DNA from 3 places in the Clavibacter michiganensis genome. Region 1 is predicted to be linked to each of the others. Evidence: predicted binding sites of a transcription regulator. Region 1 holds the regulator's gene; each other region holds the start of a gene.
The links. The regulator HrcA, encoded in region 1, represses chaperone genes, less so after heat shock. The targets are predictions, from matches to a motif close to TTNGCACTCGNNNNNNNCGAGTGCNAA.

Region 1 (3,268 bases):
ATCGGGAGACGGAGCGCTGCGCCTGCCACGGGATCACCGCGTCGACGCCCAGCTCGGTGGCGGCCTGCACGGCGAGCTCGTCGCGGTCGCCCTTCGCGAGCGCCTGCACGAGGACCACGCGCGGGGTCGGCTCGGGGTGCGCCTCGACCGCGTCGACGCGGAGCTCGAGCCGCTGCGGCTCGGCCGAGGTGACGGTGCCGGACGCGATGGTGCCGCGCCCGTCCCCCACGAGGATCCCCTCGCCGGAGCGCACCCGGCTCACGGTCACGGCATGGCGGGCCTCCTGCCCGGCGAGCACCAGCAGTCGCCCGACCGCGAGGTCGGAGGCGCCGATGTCGTCGGCCAGGTAGAAGTGCGCCATGGTCAGACGTTGAGGAAGCGGTCGCGGAGCTTCTGGAACAGGCCCTGCTGGAAGTGCGCGAGGTGCGGGGCGGGCGCCTTGTTGCGGCGCGCGAACTGCTGGATGAGGTCGCGCTCCTTGTGGTCGAGCTTCTGCGGCGTGACCACCTGGATCCCGATCTTGAGGTCACCCCGACCGGAGCCGCGGAGCTTCGAGACGCCGCGACCGCGCACCGTGATGATCTCGGCGCTCTGGATCCCGGGGCGCAGCTCCAGGTCGACGTCGCCGTCGAGCGCCTCGATGCGCGCGTCGCTGCCGAGGATCGCGTCGACCATGCTCACCTCGACCGTGGCGAGCAGGTCGTCGCCGTTGCGGCTGAAGACCTCGTGGTGCTTCACCTTGATCTCGAGGTAGAGGTCGCCGTTGGGGCCGCCCGCGGGGCCGACCTCGCCGGAGCCCGGCATCTGGAGACGCAGGCCCGTGTCGACGCCGGCCGGGATGTCCACCGGCACGGTGCGGCGCGCGCGGACGCGGCCCTGGCCCTGACAGGTGGGGCACGGGTGCGGGATGACGGTGCCGTATCCACGGCAGGTGCCGCAGGGGCTCGACGTCATGACGTTGCCGAGGAGCGAGCGCACCTGGCGCTGGATGCTGCCGGATCCGCGGCAGATGTCGCACGTGACGGCGCTCGTGCCGGGCTGGGCGCAGGATCCGTGGCAGGTGTCGCAGACGACCGCCGTGTCGACCTCGAGGTCGCGGTGCACGCCGAAGATGACCTCCTCGAGCTCGACCTCCACGCGCAGGAGAGCGTCCTGGCCGCGCTCCTGGCGCGAGCGCGGGCCGCGTCCGCCGCCACCCTGCTGGCCGCCGAAGAACGTCTCGAAGATGTCGCCGAACCCGCCGAAGCCCTGGCCGCCCTGTCCGCCGAACCCGGCCTGCGGGCCCAGGTCGTACTGCTGGCGCTGCTGGGGATCCGACAGCACGTCGTACGCGTGCGTGACGAGCTTGAACCGCTCGGCCGCGTCGGGGGCGTCGTTGACGTCCGGGTGGAGCTGGCGCGCCTGCTTGCGGTACGCCTTCTTGATCTCCTCTGGCGTCGCCTCGCGGCTCACGCCGAGTACTTCGTAGTGGTCAGCCACGTCGGGCCCTTCGGTGGTGATGGTCGTGGGAACTGGGGGCGGTGCGCCGGCGTGCGGCGGTCACCGCTCCTCGAGCAGGCGCGAGAGGTAGCGCGCGACCGCGCGCACCGACGCCATGTTGGTGGAGTAGTCCATGCGGGTCGGACCCAGCACGCCGAGGCGCGCGAGCACGCCGCCGGACGAGCTGTAGCCGCTGGTGAGCACGCTCGTCTCGCCGAGGCCGAACGGGGCGTTCTCCCGGCCGATGCTCACCGAGACGCCGTGCTGGTCGGCCTCCATCTCGCCGAGCAGGCGCAGGAGCACCACCTGCTCCTCGATGGCCTCGAGGACGGGCGAGATGCTCCCGGGGAAGTCGCGTTCCGTCCGGGCGAGGTTCGCGGATCCCGCCAGCAGCAGCCGCTCCTGGCGGTTGGCGAGGACCTGCTCGACGAGCGTGCCCGCGAGCACGGAGGCCGCGGCGCGCTGGGCCGGCTCGACCTCGTCGGACAGTGTCTCGAGCCGGGTCGCCGCCTCGGCGAGGCCGAGACCGCCGACGGCCTGGTTGATCCGCGTGCGCATGACCGCGAGGAAGGCGTCGTCCGGGTCGCCCGCGAGCTCGACGACGCGCTGCTCGACGCGGCCCGTGTCGGTGATGAGCACGGTGAGCACGCGCGTCGTCGACAGGGCGACGAGCTCGACGTGCTTGACGTGGCTCGTGGCGAGCGACGGGTACTGCACGAGCGCGACCTGGTTGGTGAGCTGCGCGAGGAGGCGGACGGTGCGCGCGAGCACGTCGTCGAGGTCGACGGACTCGCCGAGGAACACGTGGATGGCCTGGCGCTGCGCGGGCGTGAGCGGGCGCACGTCGGCGAGCTGGTCGACGAAGAGGCGGTACCCCTTGTCGGTCGGCACGCGACCGGACGAGGTGTGCGGCGCGGCGATCAGCTCCTCCTCCTCGAGGAGGGCCATGTCGTTGCGGATGGTGGCGGCCGAGACGCCGAAGGCGTGGCGCTCCACGATGGACTTGGAGCCCACGGGCTCCCGCGAGGACACGTAGTCCTGCACGATCACCCGGAGGACGTCGAGCCCGCGTTCCGAGACCATGGCGGCTCCCTCCTGGCACTCGTCGGTTCTGACTGCCAATCGTACCGCGGCTCCGGGGATGGTCGGCGTTGCCGGTCGCGCGTCGTCGGCGGTAGCGTGGAGTGGCCAGGCGTCGCCCGGCCCACCCACGATCCGCTCGCGTCCGCCGGTACCCGGCCGTCGCGTGGCACCGAGAGGCTCCCCCGCGATGTCCGCACCCGATCCCCACCCGTACGGCGCGCCCGCTCCGCTCACGCCGAGCGAGGACCGCCTCTGGGCGTCGCTCACGCACTTCCTCGCGATCTTCATCGTCCCGTCGTTCATCGTGTGGCTCGTGTTCCGCGAGCGCGGCCGCTTCACCGACCAGGAGGGCAAGGAGGCGACCAACTGGACCATCAACGTGGTCGGCGCCCTCGTCATCCTCAACGTGCTGCAGGTGGTCTTCGGGATCATCCCGATCCTCGGGGTCATCATCGGCCTGCTCCTCGGCCTCGTGATCTTCGCGGTGGTCGTGGTCAACATCGTGTTCGCGATCATCGGCGGCACGCGCGTGCAGGCGGGCCGGCCCTACCGCTACCCGCTCAACATCCGGTGGATCAAGTAGGCGGACGCCCGTGAGCGCGAGGATCCGGCACGTCGCGATCGACTGCAGGGACCCGCACGCGCTCTCGCTCTTCTGGGCCGGCGTGACCGGCTTCGCGGAGGACCCGGACGAGCCGAACCTCCC
Region 2 (3,268 bases), 590 kb from region 1:
GCCGCCCGGCCACTCCCACGGCAAGATGCTGTCGGCGCTCTGGCGGGAGTCGCCCGTGCCCGGCCTCGCGGAGGGTGAGCGGCTGATGAGCATGACGAGCCTGCTGCACGTCGACGCGCACGGCGACACGGTGCTCGGCGCGCTGATCGACGCGTCCGGGATCGGCGCGGCCGCGTGGCTCCGCCGCTGGCTCGACGCGTGCCTCGTGCCGCTCGCGCACGCGCTGATCGCGCACGACCTCGCGTTCATGCCTCATGGCGAGAACGTGATCCTCGTGCTGCGCGACCACGTCGTCGTCCGCGTGCTGATGAAGGACATCGCCGAGGAGGTCGCCCTGTTCGACATGGAGCGCGAGCTGCCGGAGGACGTGCGCCGGATCCGGATGGAGATCCCCGAGGAGGAGCGCACCCTCACGGTCTTCACCGACGTGATGGACGGGTTCCTCCGCTTCGCCGCGGCGCTCCTCGAGGACCGCGACGACCTCGGCCCCGAGGGCCTGTGGCGCGTGGCCGCGGAGGCGCTCGCCGACCACGAGCGCGCGCACCCCGAGCTCGCCGAGCGCTTCGCCCGCTTCGACCTCTTCGCGCCGTCGTTCGACCGCTCGTGCCTCAACCGGCTGCAGCTGCGCGACAACCGGCGCATGGTCGACCTGCAGGCGCCGGTGATGCAGATCCACGGGTCGCTGCGGAACCCGCTCGCGATCCACGCGGGGCTGCGGCCGCGCATCGGCTGAGGTCGACGGCACCGACCCGCGTCCCGGGCCGGACACGCGAGGAGCCGCCGCCCGCTTCGTGCGGACGACGGCTCCTCGTCGTGCGCGGCGCCGGAGCGCCGCCCGGCCGGATCAGCTCGCGGCGTGCGCGCCCTGCTCGACCGTCAGCGTGCGGCCCTCCTGGCCCTGCGGCTCGTCGGACGTGACCGCGATCTTGCGCGGCTTCGCCCGCTCGCTCACCGGGATGGTGACGCTCAGCACGCCGTTGGCGTAGTGCGCCGAGATGCGCTCGGTGTCGATGCCCTGGCCGAGCGTCAGCTGGCGGAGGAACGTGCCGGCGACGCGCTCGCGCGTGAGCCAGCGGACGTTCTGGTCGCCGGCGAGCGTGCGCTCGGCGCGGATGGTGAGCAGCTGGCCGTCCACGTCGATGTCGACCGAGCCCGGGTCGATGCCCGGGAGGTCGGCGGCCAGCACGTAGGTGTCGCCCTCGCGGTGCAGGTCGATGGGCATCGGACGGTTCGCCTGCCGGGTCTCGGCCAGCGCGCCCATGGCGCGGTCCAGCTCGCGGAACGGATCGAAGGTCATGTTCATGGTCGACTCCTCTGATGATCTGCGGTGATGATCTCCGGGGTTGAGCCCCCTCGGCTCAACCACGGCGAGATTAGCACTCGACGCAGGGGAGTGCCAAGCCGTTCGCCGAAGGCGAATACCGCTCTCACCACCTCTTCAGGAGCGTCGACGGAGGTCGCGCTCCATGCGCCCGATGAGCGTCCAGACCGCGCGCGAGAGGTCCGGGTGCTCCAGCGCGATGCCCCTCAGCAGCCGGTACTCGAAGCGCGCGACGACGCCGGGCGCTGTCGACGGATCGCGGACGCGCCGCAGCTCCTCGGCCATCCCGTCGGCCTCGAGGGCGTCCTGCCGGAGGGTCGCCACCACGTGCTCGTCGACGGTGGGCAGCTGCGGGATCACCTCCCACGGGTCGTCGCCGTTCCGGCAGCGGTGCTCGATCACGGCGTCCAGCTCGTCGCGGGCCTCCTGGCGCAGCACCTCGAGGCTGGCGGGGAAGCGGGCGTGCACGGGCGGATCCTCTCGGGCGGCGGGCCGGCGCGCCTCGCGGCCGCCGTCCCTTCACGCTACGTCATGCCCGGAGCGCGCCGGGCGGGTGGCCGGATGCCGTCGGTAGCCTGGAGGACCGCGACCCAGGAGGATCCATGACCGACACCACCCGCCCCGTCGCCCTCGTCACGGGAGCCACCCGCGGGATCGGCCGCGCCGTCGCGGAGGACCTCGGCCGCACCCACCGCGTGATCGTGCACGGCCGGGACCGCGACGCCGTCGACGCGCTCGCCGCGTCCCTTCCGGACGCCGTCGGCTGGGCCGCCGACCTCGCCGCGGGCGGCCTCGCCGACCTCGTCCCCGAGCTCGACCGCCTGGACGTGCTCGTGCACTCCGCCGGCGTGATCGGCGGCGACGCGGTGGCGGGGACGCCCGTCGACGAGTGGCGGCGGGTCTTCGAGGTCAACGTCTTCGCGGTCGCCGAGGTGACGCGGGTCCTCCTGCCCGCGCTCCGGGCGGCGAAGGGGCAGGTCGTCCTCGTCAACTCCGGATCCGGCTTCACGGCGAACCCCACCGGTGGCGTCTACGCGGGATCCAAGTTCGCCCTCCGCGCGCTCGGCGACGCCCTCCGCGAGGAGGAGCGCCCGCACGGCGTGCGCGTCTCGAGCGTCCACCCGGGCCGCGTCGCCACCGACATGCAGCGCGAGCTCCGCGCCAAGGAGGGCGGCGAGTACGACGAGGCGCGCTACCTCGAGCCCGCGTCCGTCGCGCGCGCCGTGCGCCTGGTCGTCGACCAGACCCGCGACGGCACGCTCGAGTCGGTGTCGCTGCGGCCGTTCGGGGGCTGATCCGCGCCCGCCCGCCGGCGTAGCGTGCGGGCATGACGAGCCCGGGACACGACGACGCCTCCGGGCTCGCGGCCGCGGCCGCCCTCCTCGGTGCGACCGCCCGGACGCGCGTCGGGGGCCGCGGCGCCCTCCGCTCCGCGCTGCCCGTCACGGACCTCGCCGTGAACGCGCTCGGCCTGCTCGGCGGCGCGGTGGCCGCGCTCGTCGAGGCCACCGACCTGGCCGGTCCCCGCGAGGTCGTCGTCCACCGCGGGCGCGCCGAGGCGTGGTGCGGGCAGCACGTGGAACCGACGGGGTGGGCGCTGCCCTCGCCGTGGGATCCGCTCTCCGGCCCGTTGCCGACCCGTGACGGCTCGTGGATCCGCACCCACGCCAACGCGCCCCGGCACCGTGCCGCGCTGCTGTCCGTGACGGGCTGCGCGCCCGACGCCGACGTCGCGGCGCTGACCCGGGCGATCGCCGGGTGGGATGCGCTGGCCCTCGAGGACGCGGTCGTCGCGGCGGGCGGGGTGGCCGCTGCCCTGCGGAGCGCGGGGGAGTGGGCCGCGACGGACGCCGGCCGGGCTGTCGCCGCCGAGCCGCTCATCGCGCGCCAGGACGGCGGCGCGGTCGTCGGGTCCTCCGGCTGGCGGCCGAGCGCGGAGGCGCCGCT
Region 3 (3,268 bases), 1.1 Mb from region 1:
GTCGTTGATGTCCTTCACGGCGAGGTCCACGCCCGCGAACTCGGGCGGGCCGAGCACCGCGAGGGAGCCCGTCTGCGGCAGGATCGTGCCGATCTTGAGGTTCAGGCCGCCGTCGGCCGTGGTGCCCCCCTCGCCTCCGCCGCCGCCGGAGCAGCCGGCGAGGACGAGGGCGCCGGCCACCGCGATGGTGACGGCGCTGAGGGCGGTGCGGGCGGATCGTGAGCGGGAGGTCGAAACCCTGCCGAATGCGCTCATGGTGCTCCTTATGGATGTGTGTGGTGATGCTCGGGAATGTGGTGCATGAGGCACGCGAATGCGCGCCTCGCCTGGTGCGACCCTATGGCGCGGATGAGACGGACACAATGCATCGGCATTTCCGTCGTGTAACGCGACCTGATCGTTACCATTCACGGAATGAGCGACGGGATCCGAATCAGATGCCGTCGACGACCGCCGGAACCGTCTGCGCGGCCCTCGCGGCGGAAAGCGGACGGCGGGACGCGCGGATCATGTCGACGGTGAGCAGCACGAGCGCCGCCCACACGATCGCGAATCCGGCCCACCGCTCGGGCGGCATGGCCTCGTGCATCACGAAGACGCCGAAGGCGAACTGCAGCAGCGGCGCCAGGTACTGCGTGAGCCCGATCACCGAGAGCGGCAGGCGCCCGGCGGCGAAGCCGAACAGCAGGAGCGGGCCCGCGGTGACGACGCCCGTGCTGACCAGCAGCAGCGTGTGCCCGAGCGACACCGTGCCGATGGTGAGCCCGGCGCCCGCGCCCGTGATCACGAGCATCGTCGTGGCGGCGGGCACGAGCCAGGCCGTCTCGAGCGCGAGGCCGGAGAGCGCGTCCGCTCCCCCGCTCACGCGCTTCTTCACCAGCCCGTAGAGGCCGAACGACCCGGCGAGCGCGAGCGACACCCAGGGCAGCTGCCCGTACCCGACGGCGATGACGGCCACCGCCACAGCGGACAGGCCCACGGCGGTCCACTGCAGCGGACGCAGGCGCTCGCGGAGGAGGAGCACGCCGAGCAGCACCGTGACGATCGGGTTGATGAAGTAGCCGAGCGCGGTCTCGACGACGTGGCCGGAGAGCGTGCCGTAGACGTACACGGTCCAGTTGACGAGGATCAGGTGGCCCGCGAGGCCGAGCCCCAGGAGGATCCGCGGGCGGCGGACGATGGCGACCACCCGCCCCCAGCGCCGGGCGGCCGTGATGACGACGGCGCACACGACGAGCGAGAAGAGGATCCGCCAGCCGACGATCTCGAACGCCCCCGCCGGGACGAGCAGCAGGAAGAAGACGGGGAGGACGCCCCACAGGCCGTACGCGCCGACGGCGGCGAGGAGGCCGGTGCGGGTCGAGGACTCCGGGGCGGGGCGCGTCACCTCCCGAGGCTAGCGCCGCGGACGCCGGATGCCGCCCACGGCGACGGGACGGCCGGCGCGCGCGAGGGGACGCCCGGACGCACGAGAGCCCGGCCGAACGTGTCGGCCGGGCTCCCGGGTGAAGCGGTGGTGCGTGGTGCGGTGTCGCTGGGGCGGAGCGTCAGCGCTCGATGACGGCGAGCACGTCGCGCGCGGAGAGGACGAGGAGGTCCTGGCCGTCGTACTTGACCTCGGTTCCGCCGTACTTGGAGTAGATGACCTTGTCGCCCACGGCGACGTCGAGGGGGACGCGGTTGCCGTTGTCGTCGATGCGGCCGGGGCCCACGGCCACGACCTCGCCCTCCTGGGGCTTCTCCTTGGCGGTGTCGGGGATGACCAGACCAGACGCGGTGGTCTGCTCGGCTTCGACCTGCTGGATGACGATGCGATCCTCGAGCGGCTTGATGGAGACCGACACGGTTGACCTCTTCCTTCGTGACTAAGGGACAAGACTGATTGGCAATCTCCCGGGGAGAGTGCCAGGTGAGATTCTACGGGCCGCGCTTGCACTCGCGCAACGCGAGTGCCAATCGGTGCAGAGGCGCCCCGGTACGGTGGGCGGATGGATCAGACCGACCTCCGCGAGGTGCTCTCGCTCGAGGGGCTCCGCCTGCTCGACTCCCTCCCCGCGCCCGCGCCGGGCGACGACATGGTGCGCATGGTGAGCGCGCTGCGCGGCGAGGGGCACTCCCCGGCGCTCGTGTCCGCCGTCCTCACGCAGTCGCGGCTGCGCGCCAAGGCGGTGGGCAAGTTCGGGGAGTTCGCCGCGCGCATGCTCTTCACGGAGGCCGGGCTCGAGCAGGCGACGCGGCTGCCGGTCGCCGCGCAGCACGCGGGGCGCTTCCAGCAGGCGGGCGTGGCGCACGTCGCCGACCTCGGCTGCGGGATCGGCGGGGACGCGATGGCCATGGCGGCCATCGGGATCCGCGTCACGGCCGTCGAGCGCGACGAGGTGACCGCGGCGGTCGCCGGCTGGAACCTCGCGCCGTTCCCCGAGGCCGAGGTCGTGCAGGGCACGGCGGAGGCGTTCGACGCGGGCGGCGTCGACGGCGTCTACCTCGATCCCGCCCGGCGCACGGACGGGCACTCCTCGACCCGCCGCATCTCGGATCCGGACGCCTACTCCCCCACGCTCTCCGCCGCGTTCGAGCTCGCCGCGGGTCGCGCAGCCGGCATCAAGCTGGGACCGGGGCTCGATCGCGACCTCATCCCCTCGGAGGCCGAGGCGCAGTGGGTCTCGGTCGACGGGCAGGCCGTGGAGATGGGCCTCTGGTTCGGGCCGACGCGGCGCGACGGGATCCGGCGGGCGGCCCTCGTGATCAGCGGCGGGTCCCAGGCGGAGCTCACGGCGGAGGCCGACAGCGAGGACGCCGAGCTGGGCGAGCTGGGCACGCACCTGTACGAGCCGGACGGCGCCGTGATCCGCGCCCGCCTCATCGGCGACCTCGCGCGCTCGCTCGACGGGCGCATGGTCGGCGAGGGCATCGCGTGGATCACGTCCGAGCGCGAGCAGGCGACGCCGTTCGCGCGCGGCTTCCGGGTGCGCGAGGTGCTGCCGCTCGACGAGCAGCGGCTGAAGCGCGAGCTGCGGGCGCGCGGCATCGGGACGCTGGAGATCAAGAAGCGCGGGGTCGACGTGGATCCCGCTCGGCTGCGGACGCGTCTGCAGCTGAAGGGCGACGGGTCGGCGACGCTGATCGCGACGCGGGTCGGCGGGCGGCGGGTGGCGATCCTCGCGGACCGGCACGGGGTCGACGCGGGCTGACGCCCCACCGCGGGGCACCTGCCCCGGACGCGACGACGCGGCCGCCCCCGAGGGGACGGCCGCGTCGTGTCGTGCGG

Region 2: the regulator HrcA is predicted to act here: its motif matches at 1,374-1,400, upstream of K0V08_RS06300 (Hsp20/alpha crystallin family protein).
Region 3: the regulator HrcA is predicted to act here: its motif matches at 1,930-1,956, upstream of groES (co-chaperone GroES).

Annotation. Positions count from the first base shown of each region.
Region 1 is NZ_CP080437.1:766,742-770,009, reverse strand. Features, by position in the region: gene K0V08_RS03575 (16S rRNA (uracil(1498)-N(3))-methyltransferase) at 1-361, opposite strand, end outside; gene dnaJ (molecular chaperone DnaJ) at 364-1,479, opposite strand; gene hrcA (heat-inducible transcriptional repressor HrcA) at 1,540-2,562, opposite strand; gene K0V08_RS03560 (DUF4870 domain-containing protein) at 2,750-3,145, shown strand; gene K0V08_RS03555 (VOC family protein) at 3,156-3,268, shown strand, end outside.
Region 2 is NZ_CP080437.1:1,352,199-1,355,466, reverse strand. Features, by position in the region: gene K0V08_RS06305 (GNAT family N-acetyltransferase) at 1-733, shown strand, start outside; gene K0V08_RS06300 (Hsp20/alpha crystallin family protein) at 845-1,303, opposite strand; gene K0V08_RS06295 (hypothetical protein) at 1,439-1,789, opposite strand; gene K0V08_RS06290 (SDR family oxidoreductase) at 1,924-2,616, shown strand; partial or broken gene K0V08_RS06285 (CoA transferase) at 2,649-3,268, shown strand, end outside.
Region 3 is NZ_CP080437.1:1,892,957-1,896,224, forward strand. Features, by position in the region: gene K0V08_RS08740 (ABC transporter substrate-binding protein) at 1-255, opposite strand, end outside; gene rarD (EamA family transporter RarD) at 434-1,387, opposite strand; gene groES (co-chaperone GroES) at 1,548-1,844, opposite strand; gene K0V08_RS08755 (class I SAM-dependent methyltransferase) at 1,989-3,191, shown strand.